3 regions of the Vibrio sp. R10-SF1-ISO8 genome follow, and region 3 is predicted to be linked to each of the others. Evidence: riboswitches for the same ligand, from Rfam matches in the RefSeq annotation. Region 3 holds a riboswitch; each other region holds the start of a gene.
What was found. A riboswitch is a leader RNA that binds a small molecule or an ion and turns the genes downstream of it on or off. The one in region 3 is predicted to bind thiamine pyrophosphate.
Positions count from the first base shown of each region.

Region 1: linked by a shared signal. The riboswitch ahead of thiB (thiamine ABC transporter substrate binding subunit) and the one ahead of thiC (phosphomethylpyrimidine synthase ThiC) in region 3 are both predicted to bind thiamine pyrophosphate.
Region 2: linked by a shared signal. The riboswitch ahead of thiD (bifunctional hydroxymethylpyrimidine kinase/phosphomethylpyrimidine kinase) and the one ahead of thiC (phosphomethylpyrimidine synthase ThiC) in region 3 are both predicted to bind thiamine pyrophosphate.

Region 1 covers NZ_JCBDHL010000015.1:104,803-109,250, forward strand. The annotation lists gene mpl (UDP-N-acetylmuramate:L-alanyl-gamma-D-glutamyl-meso-diaminopimelate ligase) at 1-856, shown strand, start outside; gene AC6R00_RS11460 (flavin prenyltransferase UbiX) at 871-1,497, shown strand; TPP riboswitch at 1,546-1,667, shown strand; gene thiB (thiamine ABC transporter substrate binding subunit) at 1,735-2,721, shown strand; gene thiP (thiamine/thiamine pyrophosphate ABC transporter permease ThiP) at 2,731-4,335, shown strand; gene thiQ (thiamine ABC transporter ATP-binding protein) at 4,319-4,448, shown strand, end outside.
Region 2 covers NZ_JCBDHL010000010.1:507,514-511,961, forward strand. The annotation lists gene AC6R00_RS07905 (VCBS domain-containing protein) at 1-38, shown strand, start outside; gene AC6R00_RS07910 (VCBS domain-containing protein) at 335-745, shown strand; gene AC6R00_RS07915 (LysR family transcriptional regulator) at 758-1,648, opposite strand; gene AC6R00_RS07920 (HDOD domain-containing protein) at 1,744-2,574, opposite strand; TPP riboswitch at 2,742-2,851, shown strand; gene thiD (bifunctional hydroxymethylpyrimidine kinase/phosphomethylpyrimidine kinase) at 2,952-3,782, shown strand; gene AC6R00_RS07930 (ABC transporter ATP-binding protein) at 3,772-4,448, shown strand, end outside.
Region 3 covers NZ_JCBDHL010000007.1:4,014-8,461, forward strand. The annotation lists tRNA gene AC6R00_RS03220 (tRNA-Asp) at 4-80, shown strand; tRNA gene AC6R00_RS03225 (tRNA-Trp) at 141-217, shown strand; gene AC6R00_RS03230 (multicopper oxidase domain-containing protein) at 487-1,869, shown strand; gene crcB (fluoride efflux transporter CrcB) at 1,978-2,361, shown strand; TPP riboswitch at 2,431-2,529, shown strand; gene thiC (phosphomethylpyrimidine synthase ThiC) at 2,693-4,448, shown strand, end outside.

The DNA.
Region 1 (4,448 bases), on a different contig from region 3:
TTTCGATAAGCGTTCTAAGTTTGTGCACTATCATCCACGCACCTTAGTTATGAACAACCTAGAGTTTGATCATGCCGACATCTTTGACGATCTTGAAGCGATAAAACGTCAGTTTCATCATCTTGTTCGCACGGTGCCGGGCAATGGGCGTATTTTTGCACCGAAACAAGATAGTGCACTACAAGATGTGCTTGAGCGCGGCTGTTGGAGCGAAACTGAGTTTAGTGGTGAGCAAGGTGACTGGCAGGCGGAGAAAATAAATATTGATGGCTCGCAGTTCAACGTATTGTTCCAAGGCGAGCAAGTAGGTCGCGTGAACTGGAGTCTAGTTGGTGATCACAATGTAGATAACGCTTTGATGGCGATAGCTGCTGCGCGCCATGTTGGCGTCACCCCAGACTTAGCCTGTGAATCTTTAGCCAAATTTATCAATACCAAACGCCGCTTGGAGCTCAAAGGTGAGGTCAATGGCATCACGGTTTACGACGATTTTGCCCATCATCCGACCGCGATTGAACTGACGCTCGGTGGACTACGTAACAAGGTCGGCGATAGCAAAATTATCGCGGTACTCGAACCACGCAGCGCTACGATGAAGCGAGGTGTTCACAAGGATACTTTGGCCGCTTCGTTACAAAAAGCCGATCAGGTGTTTTTATATCAACCCGACTCGATTGATTGGTCGGTGGAAGATATTGCAGCTCAATGTGAACAACCTGCGCAAACCTCAGATAATGTCGATGAGCTAGTGGAGCAAATTGTTGCTAGTGCTAGCTCAGGTGATCAGATTCTGGTAATGAGCAATGGCGGGTTCGAAGGTATTCACAACAAGCTTCTGGCAAAGCTAGAGCAATAGTGTAGTTTTTTAATATGACTAAACAACAAAAAGCCATCACCTTAGCCTTTACCGGTGCCTCTGGTGCTCCTTATGGTTTACGCCTATTAGAGCGCCTTCTGGCTGCTGATTATCAAGTTTATCTGCTTGTTTCATCTGCTGCGAGAGTGGTGCTTGCAACTGAACATGACCTTAAACTGCCAGCCAATCCTGATTCGGCTAAGCAAACTTTGGTTGAGCATCTCAATTGCGACCCAGACAAGCTGATTGTATGCGGTAAAGATGACTGGTTCTCTCCGGTTGCATCTGGCTCTGCTGCGCCGAAACAGATGGTCGTCTGTCCTTGCTCAGCTGGCAGCGTTGCGGCGATTGCGCACGGTATGTCTGACAACCTGATTGAACGTGCCGCAGACGTGGTGATGAAAGAGCGTGGTCAACTACTGTTGGTGGTTCGCGAGACGCCATTCTCTACCCTGCATCTTGAGAACATGCACAAGCTGTCACAAATGGGCGTGACCATCATGCCTGCTGCACCAGGTTTTTATCATCAACCGAAATCGATTGATGATCTGGTTGATTTTATGGTCGCGCGTATTCTCGACCACCTAGGAGTAGATCAAGGATTGGTTCCTCGCTGGGGCTATGACTCCCGTCAGAGCTGATATGTGAACGGCGCTAGCTATTGAGCCACATAACTATTACAATTCGACCGTTACTCATCGGGGAGCTATTGGCCTAACTTATGTTAGCGTCAGCTGAGATCGAGCCATCGCTTGGGACCCGTGTACCTGAACCAGATAATGCTGGCGTAGGAATTGAGTTTGGATTTGAACTCCGCTTCTCAAACCTGTGCCGCTCAAACAAGGAGAGAGCGAGCAGTGAAAAACACTCTAAGCACCATTTCAATAAGTTCCCTTGCGTTAGCAGTGCTAGCGACAGTTCCAGCGACAGCCGCAGAAAACAGTTTAACTGTCTATACCTACGACTCTTTTGCTGCCGATTGGGGCCCTGGTCCTGTTGTAGAAAAAGCGTTTGAAGCGCATTGTGGTTGTGATGTTAATTTTGTCGCATTGGATGATGGTGTCTCTATCCTTAATCGTCTGCGTTTAGAAGGCGATAACAGCAAAGCGGATATTATTTTAGGCTTAGACAACAACCTGATGGCGGAAGCGAAAAAAACAGGTTTGTTGGCTGAACATAGCGTAGACACCAGCAAGGTTGCATTGCCAAATGGCTGGGCGGACAAAACTTTCGTCCCTTATGATTTCGGTTACTTTGCTTTTGTTTACAACAAAGAGAAGCTAGCTAACCCACCCAAAAGCTTGAAAGAGCTGGTGGAATCACGAGATGATCTGAAAGTGATCTATCAAGACCCACGCACTTCAACGCCAGGGCAAGGTCTGATGCTGTGGATGAAGTCTGTTTACGGTGATGACGTGACTCAGGCTTGGCAAAATCTTGCCAAGAAAACCGTAACCGTCACTAAAGGTTGGTCTGAAGCGTATTCAATGTTCCTTGAAGGTGAGTCTGATCTGGTTCTCTCTTACACCACATCTCCTGCTTATCACTTGATTGCCGAAAGTGACAACAAGTATGCCGCCGCTGATTTTGCCGAAGGTCACTACACGCAAGTGGAAGTGGCTGCGAAAGTAAAAGCGTCTAAAAATCAAAAGCTAGCAGATGAGTTCATGAACTTTATTCTAAGTGATGAGTTCCAATCAGCAATGCCAACAGGCAACTGGATGTACCCAGTCACTGACGTTGCACTGCCTGAAGGTTTTGAAAGCCTGACTCTACCAAGCAAAGCTCTGACCTTTAGCGCCGACGAAGTGGCCGAAAATCGTAAATCTTGGATTCGCGAATGGCAAAGTGCGCTGACATTCTAAGAGGCTCTTTTGCGTAATACCCCAAAAATTGGCTTATGGGTCGCGATATTCATCGCGACCTTTGTCGTTTCTGCTCTCGGTGCTTTACTGGTTAACGCGCCATCGTTAGATATCAGTCAGGTATGGAGTGATCCATACTATCGACATGTCACCAAATTTAGTTTCTATCAGTCTTTTCTCTCTACTTTGCTCAGTGTTGGCCTTGCCATCCCAGTCGCGCACGCATTATCTCGCCGTCAGTTTGCTGGTAAATCCCTGTTACTCAAACTGTTTGCTACCACACTGGTGTTGCCTGTCTTAGTCGGGGTGTTTGGTCTGCTCGCCATTTATGGCAATAGCGGCTTGATTTCCGATCTGTTCAAAAGTTTAGACAGCAAGTTGCCGTTCTCAATATATGGGCTCAATGGCATTTTATTGGCGCACGTGTTTTTTAATCTTCCTTATGCGACCCGGTTATTGTTGCAGGCGCTCGACTCTATCCCAATAGAGCAGCATAAACTATGCGCCCATCTCGGCATGGGACACTGGGATAAGTTTCGTTGGATAGAATGGCCGCGGCTACGTCAGCAATTACCTCATGTCAGCGGCTTGGTGTTTATGCTCTGTTTCACCAGTTTTGCTACCGTAATGGCACTCGGTGGTGGGCCTAAGTCAACCACGATCGAGCTGGCAATCTATCAAGCTATTAAGTTTGATTTCGATCTCCAAGCTGGCGCGCTATTGGCTATTTGGCAAATGATGCTTTGCGGTGTTATGGCGTTGACTATTCAGCGATTAGCGAAACCGATCTCAGTCACCTCAGGCTCGCAGAGTCAGACTATTTACTTGTCTAAAGACTCGTTTGTTTCTAAGTGTTGGGATTGGGGGTGGATAGCCTTTTCAATGCTGCTGGTGCTACCTCCGTTACTGATGGTGCTGCTCAGTGGTCTTAACAGTCATGCGCTGGATGTTTTCACCGACGCACGTTTTTGGCAGGCACTATGGGCGTCTGTGAAAGTGGCAACCATGGCAAGTGTGATTGCGGTGATTGCTGGCATTGCCATCTTGTTAACCAGCCGAAGATTACGCCTTAACTATCGCGAGAAGAGTGCGGATCATATTGAGTTGATTGGCACCATTATTCTTGTCACACCCGGCCTTGTGATTTCCACCGGACTGTTTCTATTGCTGCGCTCATTTACTGATGTATTTAGCTTAGCTCTAGTGGTTGTCGTAGCCGTGAATGCCTTAATGGGTCTGCCATATGTGATTAAAACGCTGTCTCAGCCAATGCTGCATGTCGAGCAGCAATATCAATATGTTTGTGCCAGTTTAGGAATGAAAGGTTGGAATCGTTTTAAAGTGGTTGAGTGGAAAGCGCTGAAAAAACCGATGGCTCATGCCTTTGCGATCAGCTTTATGTTTGCGATTGGCGATTTAAGTGCGATTGCTTTGTTTGGTAGCCAAGAATTTCGCACCTTGCCACTATACCTATTCCAGCTGCTTGGTAGCTATCAAATGGAATCTGCTGCAGTAGTATCTGTGACTCTATTACTCTTGAGCGTCGGCTGTTTCACGCTCATTGAAACCTCATTAAAAGCCAACTCGAAGGTGAATCATGCTGACCTTAAGTAATGTCGATTACTACTATCACAATGAACTGTTTCACTTTGATGCCTCGATCTCTCCACAGTCGATTGTTGCTTTGATGGGGCCAAGCGGCGCGGGTAAATCGACCCTGTTGGCTT
Region 2 (4,448 bases), on a different contig from region 3:
TAGTCGAACAACTAAAAGTCCTCCAAGTCGAGACATAGAATAATGATCTTTACTATCAGTCAAAATAATTACAGGGGGAGCAATGAGCTCCTCTTTTTAGTTTTAGACGGTGAAATTCAATGTGAGAATGATATTTTCATTTTGGCTCTATAACTCTTGTTTTGCTTCCCATTTTGAGAATGCAGATAGCGAACTTTTTGCGGAAATATTATCTATTTGAAAATACGAAGTTATATACACCTTGTTGAGTATTTCTGTTTTGGCATGCACATTGCGTTGGTAGAAGATATGAACGCTCACATTGGTTGAGTCTAGATATCTTAAGGAGCACGTTATGGCTTACCTAAACCAAATGACCAATAACACCCATATGGCGAACTCTTTTGGTGCACCGTCGGGCGATGCGAGCCTACTATCAATGGTACAGCGTGACTTCTCCCCATTGCTGTTTGACTCCGGTATGTTCTCGATAAGTGGAGAAAACCGTCGTCGCATTCGTTTCAACCCTAAGAGTGTCACTGCAAAGGTTGGCACATTAGGCTCTTTAGTTATTGACGAGTCCGGTCACTGGGATTATTCGGTCTATAGCATTAAAACCCAGTACTTAGTGATGGGGGAAAGAAAGATTGAAACCTTCTTCTTACGTTCGACAGACGGTAATCGCTTTGCTGTGACGATTGTGCTTGTTGGCGATAGTGGTGGCGCTTCGATTGAAGAGTTAGAAACCACGATCAGTTTTGGCTAACGAGCGTACATTTTACTGCTGAAAATGTTGCACCACTTCGTTTTTAATAGTTTCAAAGCGTTTCGGTTGCTGGCGATGTTTTTTAGTCAAGAAATACAAGGTTTCTACCACTTCATTGCTTGGTTCGAAGATAGAAATTCGTTCACTATTGGCAAACGAATCGAGTGCGCTTTTGGGCAAGACGGTAAATCCTAATCCATTGGCAACAGGCAGCAAGATTTGGCTCAACTGATTGATGTAGCCTGTGACCGGAATATCATCGATATTCATTTTCTCCAGCTCAGACTCCCCGCATTGAGCAAAGTAAATCGAAAGGTAATGAATCGCGTCCGGGTGTTGGATTAGACCGATTTCTTTTAGCATCTCTTGGCTTAAATTTTTGGATGCACGTGATTTGGGCAGCATTAAACATAGCGGCTCATTGCCTAAAACTTCTGAACTAAACCGAGAATCAGATGGAACCTGCGTCACAATTCCAATGTCTGTTGCGCCAGACAAGACATCAGCAACAATTTTTTGATGAGGTGCGGCCTCTAGTCTTGATATGAGCTGCGAGTATTTACATTGTAAATTGAGTAGATGTGGGTAGAGCAATAGTGCCAGCGAACCCGAACAAGACAGCGAAACATCACCTGAAAAAGGGTCTTCCATGTTTAAAGAACTAAGCAGTTCAGACTCTTGTCGCTCAAGCTGAATTGCATGTTGGTAAACACTACGGCCAGCTTCTGTAACTTCAAAACTTTTGTTGTGCCTTTCAATTAATGGATAGCCGCAAGCTTGCTCGAGTTTTTTGATATGTTGACTAACACCAGGCTGAGTCATAAACAACTTTTCAGCAGTTTTGGTAAAGTGGCCTGTATCGAGCAGGGTAACGAAGGTTTTGAGCCAGACAGGGTTAATCATCGTACTTTCTCATAACATAAAATTATCGAGATTAGTTTATGCGATAACAGAGATTTCTGATAGAAAAAAGGCGAGCCGTACGCTCACCTTATGTTTCATGCGGCGTTTAAGTGGGAGGCGAGGTCACGACCATTACCTCGATATTTGTCGATTGTTGGTGCAAAGGCAGCTGAAATATGCAACAAGCGAGAGTCAGGGTGTTCGGTAAGGTAGCGAGCTTTGCCTTCTTCGCTTTCAAGCAGATCCCAGTCGCGATGAATCGAACGGGCCAAATGAAGAGTGGTGGCCATTTTAGGAGAAATCTCGGCATCTCGTGGCTCCGCAAAATTTGCAATGGCGTCGACCATGTCATCAGGGAAGCGCCAAGTTTTGGCTAGTTTTGCTCCAAGAGTAGGTGCTGTGATATCTAATATTTCTTCCTGAACCGCAATGGCACTTTCACCCGCTTCGGCTCTTTCTGCAATGGTTTTTGCTTGCTCAGGAACTAATGTATGAATCATCAATTCGCCAATGTTGTGTAATACGCCCGTTGTGAACACTTCATTGCTATCCATGCCTGTCTCAATGGCAATTTTGCTCGCAATAATCGACACTTCGAACGTTTCTTCCCAGTATTTATCCATATCTAATGTTTTAATTTTAGGGAAGGCACTAGAGAGAACTGAAGCGACAACTAATGTTCTGACGGGGCCTGTTCCAACTCGAAGTAAGGCTTCATTTATCGAAGATACGCTTTTGCTTCCTCCAAAATGAGCTGAATTGGCAAGACGGAGCAATCTAGCGCTAAGAACTTGATCCGTTGCTATTTTATTCGCTAGTTCTTTAAAGTCGACATCACTTGTGTTGACCATATCGAGAAGCTCTTGAAGTACCTTCTGGATTCTCGGTAACTCGTTCAGTCGAGATAGTAGTGCCTCCTGGCTCATAGCTCTCTCCTTAATTCCATGTGAGCTAAGTTACTATAGTTCAGAAACTTATCCTGTTACAAAGATAAGCAATCAATACCATATGTGCGGGCTAATGTTTTGTTTGTTTTTTGTAGCATCGCACCAAATAAGTGATGCACTAAATTTACTTTTATTGTTATCATCTGCGGAAATAGTCGGGGAGCCTACCCAATAGGGAAAGGGCTGAGATCGCGAAGCGAGACCCGTTGAACCTGATTCAGTTAGCACTGACGTAGGGAACTATGCACACTAATTCCATTTCTCGGGTTTAGTGTACTCGCATTCGATAGTAAGTCTCTTTATGAGCGTTCTTTTCGTGGTCGAGAGTTCCTATACGTCTTGTAGTAGGAGCATCTATGCCACATTCACAAGACACAACACCTATTGTATTAACCATTGCTGGCTCTGACAGCGGTGGCGGCGCAGGCATCCAAGCGGATATTAAAGCGATGTCAGCGACAGGCAGTTACGCGTGCTCTGTCATTACAGCCATTACTTCGCAAAACACCCGAGGCGTGACCGCCATTCACCCGATTCCATTAGCGCATATTGAAAGCCAGCTCGATGCCGCATTCACTGATTTGAATGTCGTCGCGGTTAAGGTTGGTATGCTGGCTGATGCCGAAATCATTAAGGTCGTGGCGGCTAAAATACGTCAATATCAGCCTAAGCATCTCGTGGTTGATCCTGTCATGGTTGCAACAAGCGGTGATCTGTTACTAGAGCAATCGGCAATCTCAACGCTCAAACAAGAACTGCTACCACTCGCGGATCTCATTACCCCGAACCTACCTGAAGGGGCGGCACTGATTGGTGGTGAGGTTCCTCAAGATGAAGAGCAAATGGGGGCGATGATCGAGTCATTACGCACGCTTGGGGCGAAAGCAGTGCTGCTTAAAGGTGGGCACTTAGAGAAAGACCAAAACAGTAATGATCTCCTTATTGAGCAAGAAAGCAGTGAGTTATTGAGCGCAAAACGTGTCGCGACCAAAAATACGCACGGTACAGGTTGCACCCTCTCTTCTGCCATTGCTTCATACCTTGCTCAAGGTAACCGTCTTCATAAAGCGGTGTATCTTGGTAAGCAATATATCTCTCAAGCCATTGCGCACGCCGATCAGTTAGATGTGGGTCAAGGTCATGGCCCAGTGAACCACTTTTTCTGTGGCCACACCAATGTGCGCTAAAGCGATCGGGATAGAGCTTAAGGCGTCACAGCTTCGCTATCTCGATAGCCCAACCCCGACCCTAACTGGCTTAGATATGCACATCCCAGCTGGGAAGTGGACAAGTCTGCTAGGTCGAAGCGGCTGCGGCAAAACCACGTTGTTGCGCTATTTAGCGGGTTTACTTGATAGCAAAGTGGAATGGAAGGGGACCCTTAAGCTAAGCCAAGGGCAAGACTTACATGAGCAAATCGCCTACATGGCCCAGCAAGACCTATTACTGCCTTGGTTAAATGTCATAGATAACGTTATGTTAAGCCGTAACTTTGGTGCGCAAAATGTTGATCATGACAAAGCACTTCAGTTGCTTGAACAGGTTGGGTTAGCTGCCCATGTTAATAGTATGCCTGCTCAGTTATCTGGGGGAATGCGTCAGCGTGTTGCCCTTGCGCGTACACTGATGCAAGACAAGCCTGTTGTGCTAATGGATGAGCCTTTTTCAGCGCTAGATGCCGTCACGCGCCATAAGTTGCAATCCTTGTCAGCCAAGTTACTCAAGGGCAAAACCGTTGTGCTGATTACCCACGATCCCCAAGAAGCAGTACGTTTATCGGATGCGCTCTATTTGCTTCAGGGTGTACCTGCCTATGCGCACTCGTTGGACGTTCCTGCCTCACTGCCTCCGCG
Region 3 (4,448 bases):
TGCGGAGCGGTAGTTCAGTTGGTTAGAATACCGGCCTGTCACGCCGGGGGTCGCGGGTTCGAGTCCCGTCCGCTCCGCCACTTATTTCGAAACCTCGCTATGGCGAGGTTTTTTCGAATCTACAATTTGAAAGATTCTACAGGGGTGTAGCTCCAATTGGCAGAGCAGCGGATTCCAAATCCGCGTGTTGGGAGTTCGAATCTCTCCACCCCTGCCATATTCTAGAGGCTCTAGTTGAAAGACTAGAGCCTTTTTCTTTGGCGCAAGAAAAGAGCAGCGGATTCCGCCACTACCAAAAATGCGCGTGTTTGAAGTTCGAATCTCTCTATCCCTGCCATATTCAAGCCTCTAGCAGAAATGCTAGGGCCTTTTTGTTTTTCTAAAGGCGAGTACTTCACCTCTAGCTCTCAAACTCGCTTCCTTGTTGAGAACTATTCTTACTAATCTGTTACATTTGGTAACTTGTTTACTCAATAGTCGTAGTTTATGGATATTTCTCGTCGCCATTTCATTCAAACAGGATTAGCTGTTTCAGCATTAAGCGTTTTGCCTGCATGTACTTTAACCCGAGCTAAGAGTGGTAAAGGTGAGTTTGTTTATGAGCTCACCGCAGAGCCAGCAACGGCTGAACTAGTACCTGGTTATACAACGAATGTACTTGGATTTAATGGTCGGATTCCAGCCCCAACGATTCGTTGCCGTCAAGGACAAGAAGTCACGATCAGATTTACCAATAAGCTTTCAGAGCCAACCACGATTCACTGGCATGGGTTAAGAATTCCAATTGAAATGGATGGTGTACCATTCTTAAGCCAAGCGCCAATCATGCCGGGTGAAACTTTCGAGTATCGTTTTACCCCACCTGATGCGGGTACCTTCTGGTATCACCCGCATATGAATAGCGTCAAACAACTCGGTATGGGGTTGGTAGGGCTGATCATCGTCGAAGAAGCGATTCCAGTAGAGTTTGATGAAGAACACGAGTTGATGCTTAAGCATTGGCACCTTGATAAGCAGGGGCAGTGGAAAGAGTTAATGATCCCTCGTCTTAGTGCGAGAATGGGAACCCCCGGAGAGTGGAGTAGCGTCAATGGTATACATGAGCCTAAGTATCAATTAAAGGAAAATGCCACTACTCGGCTGCGTATCGCCAACGTTGATAATACGATTACCTATCCGATTGCTATTGAAGGGGCCGAAGCATGGGTGATAGCCATCGATGGTAACCCGATTAAAACTCCCTATAAGCTCTCTCAACATAAAATTGGCCCAGGTATGAGGGTTGACCTTGCCTTAAGAACTCCGAAGCAAGGAGAGTCTGTTTATGTCCGATATATGAAGGGTAGATTTCCGTTTCCTCTGTGTGAGTTTGAAGCGATCAGGTCTGATCTTTCTGATCACAGGCCGATCCCTCAACTTCCTCTTAATCCTGTGCCTGATCTTGATTTGGCCAATGCGGAGAAAATTGATTTTGTATTTGAATGGGAAGGGGCAATTTCACCGGTTGGAAAAGATGGTAAGTCGGTTCCTAAGTTTTGGCTAACCAACAAGCGGGCTTGGGAAGGGATGTCGAAAGATAATATCCCCGCGCCACTCGCTTCATTGCAACTGGGTAAAACTTATATTTTTTATCTCAAGAATGTCACTCAGTATCATCATCCAATTCATATCCATGGCCATACATTCACAGTATTAGAGCTCAATGGTAAAAAGGTCGAGCAGCCTTTCCACACCGACACTGTGTTACTAGGCAAAAACGGCACGGCTATCGCAGCATTCGTGGCGGATAATCCAGGGCGCTGGATGTATCACTGTCATGTGATCGAGCATATGAAAACCGGACTAATGGGATATATAGAAGTTAAGTGACTCCTGTAACTTTTAAAATGTTTGCAGTTAGCAATGGCTAAATCTTAATTTATGATCTTCCGTGAGCGTGTATTTTGGCTACAATACACCCAGTCAATCGGAGGAATTATGGGTCAGTTTTCAATATTGGGTTTTATCGCACTCGGTGGTGCATTTGGAGCATGCTCTCGTTATCTTGTTTCAGAGCTTTGTGTTGTGCTTCTTGGGCGTGGTTTTCCATACGGTACGCTAGCCGTTAACGTGGTCGGTTCTTTCATTATGGGCTTGCTTATTGCTGCTTTTGAAAATGAGATGCTTGCTACCGAACCATGGCGCCAAATTATCGGACTAGGCTTTCTTGGGGCACTCACCACCTTCTCTACGTTCTCTATGGATAATGTGCTTCTAATGCAACAAGGCGCTTTTTTTAAGATGGGTTTGAATGTGTTGCTGAATGTCTTTTTAAGCATTTCTGCTGCATGGATTGGTTTTCAAATACTCATCAAGAGCTAATGTTGGTTAAAATTTAGCTAATTATTGTTCATCACGGCTTGGTTTAGCCAGGCCGTTTTTATATACTGCAATTACTTGTCGGAGTGCCATAAGGCTGAGACCGTTAATTCGGGATCCGTTGAACCTGATCAGATTAAAATCTGCGAAGGGAACAAGAGAAGATATCTACACCAGAGTTCTGTCTGGTTACCTATCAAATAGTCGAATGTTGTTATATACCATTAGTGCACACTAGTAAGGTCATAATTCGATTCCTCTTGTCGCATCTTTCCGCCAAGCATTTTTATCCCATTACTTTTTATCTAAGAATAACAAAGCAAGGAAAAATGCTATGTCGAGTCGCAAACAAGCGAGACTGGAAGCAAAACAGTTCATTGATACACTTTCGGTACAGCCGTACCCAAATTCAAGCAAAGTCTATGTAGAGGGTTCACGCCCAGATATTCGTGTGCCTATGCGAGAAATCTCACTCGCGGATAGTCTTATCGGAGGTACAAAAGAAGCGCCTATTTTCGAACTTAATGAGCCTGTACGTGTTTACGATACTTCCGGTGTATACACTGACCCAGAACACACTATTGACCTTTACAGCGGCCTACCAAAGCTAAGAGAAGGGTGGATTGAAGAACGTGCTGATACTGAATTACTCGACGATGTTAGCTCGGTATACACGAAGGAGCGTTTAGAAGACGAGACGCTTGATGAGCTACGTTATGGCAATTTGCCACGAATTAGACGTGCTAAAGATGGTCAGTGTGTCACTCAGCTGCACTATGCGCGCAAGGGTATCGTTACCCCTGAGATGGAATACATCGCCCTACGTGAAAATATGGGTCGCGCTCATTATCGCGATGAGGTGCTGAATCAACAGCATCCTGGTCAAAGCTTCGGGGCCAACTTACCCAAAGACATTACTGCAGAATTTGTTCGTAAAGAAGTCGCAGAAGGTCGAGCGATTATCCCTTCCAATATTAACCACCCAGAATCTGAACCAATGATTATTGGGCGTAACTTCTTAGTTAAAGTAAACGCTAATATCGGTAATTCATCAGTGACATCTTCAATTGAGGAAGAGGTTGAGAAGCTAGTATGGGCGACTCGCTGGGGTGGCGATACTGTTATGGATCTGTCTACTGGGCGTAATATTCACGAAACTCGTGAGTGGATTCTACGCAACAGCCCGGTGCCGATCGGTACTGTGCCAATGTACCAAGCGCTTGAAAAAGTGAACGGCATTGCGGAAAACCTCAACTGGGAAGTGATGCGCGATACTCTGATTGAGCAAGCAGAGCAGGGCGTCGATTACTTCACTATTCACGCAGGGTTATTGCTTCGCTATGTGCCTATGACGGCAAAACGTGTCACTGGCATTGTTTCTCGTGGTGGTTCTATTATCGCGAAATGGTGTTTAGCACATCATCAGGAAAGCTTCCTATATACTCACTTCCGCGAGATTTGTGAAATTTGTGCCAAGTATGACGTGGCGCTTTCTCTTGGTGATGGCTTGCGTCCTGGCTCAGTAGCCGATGCGAACGATGAAGCGCAGTTTGCTGAGCTTCGTACTCTAGGTGAGCTAACCAAGATTGCTTGGGAATATGACGTTCAGGTCATTATTGAAGGCCCAGGCCATATTCCGATGCATATGATCAAAGAGAACATGGAAGAGCAGCTAGAGCACTGCCATGAAGCGCCGTTTTATACCCTTGGCCCACTGACGACCGATGTTGCGCCGGGCTATGATCATATCACTTCAGGTATTGGTGCCGCGATGATTGGTTGGTATGGCTGTGCGATGCTTTGTTACGTTACTCCAAAAGAGCACCTTGGCTTACCGAACAAAGAAGACGTTAAGGTAGGTATGATCACCTATAAGCTCGCAGCACATGCGGCCGACTTAGCCAAAGGTCACCCAGGTGCTCAGGTCCGTGATAATGCACTTTCTAAAGCGCGTTTTGAATTCCGTTGGGAAGACCAATTTAACCTATCGCTAGACCCTGAAACCGCACGTGCTTACCACGATGAAACTCTACCTCAAGAGTCTGGAAAGGTTGCACACTTCTGCTCAATGTGTGGACCTAAGTTCTGTT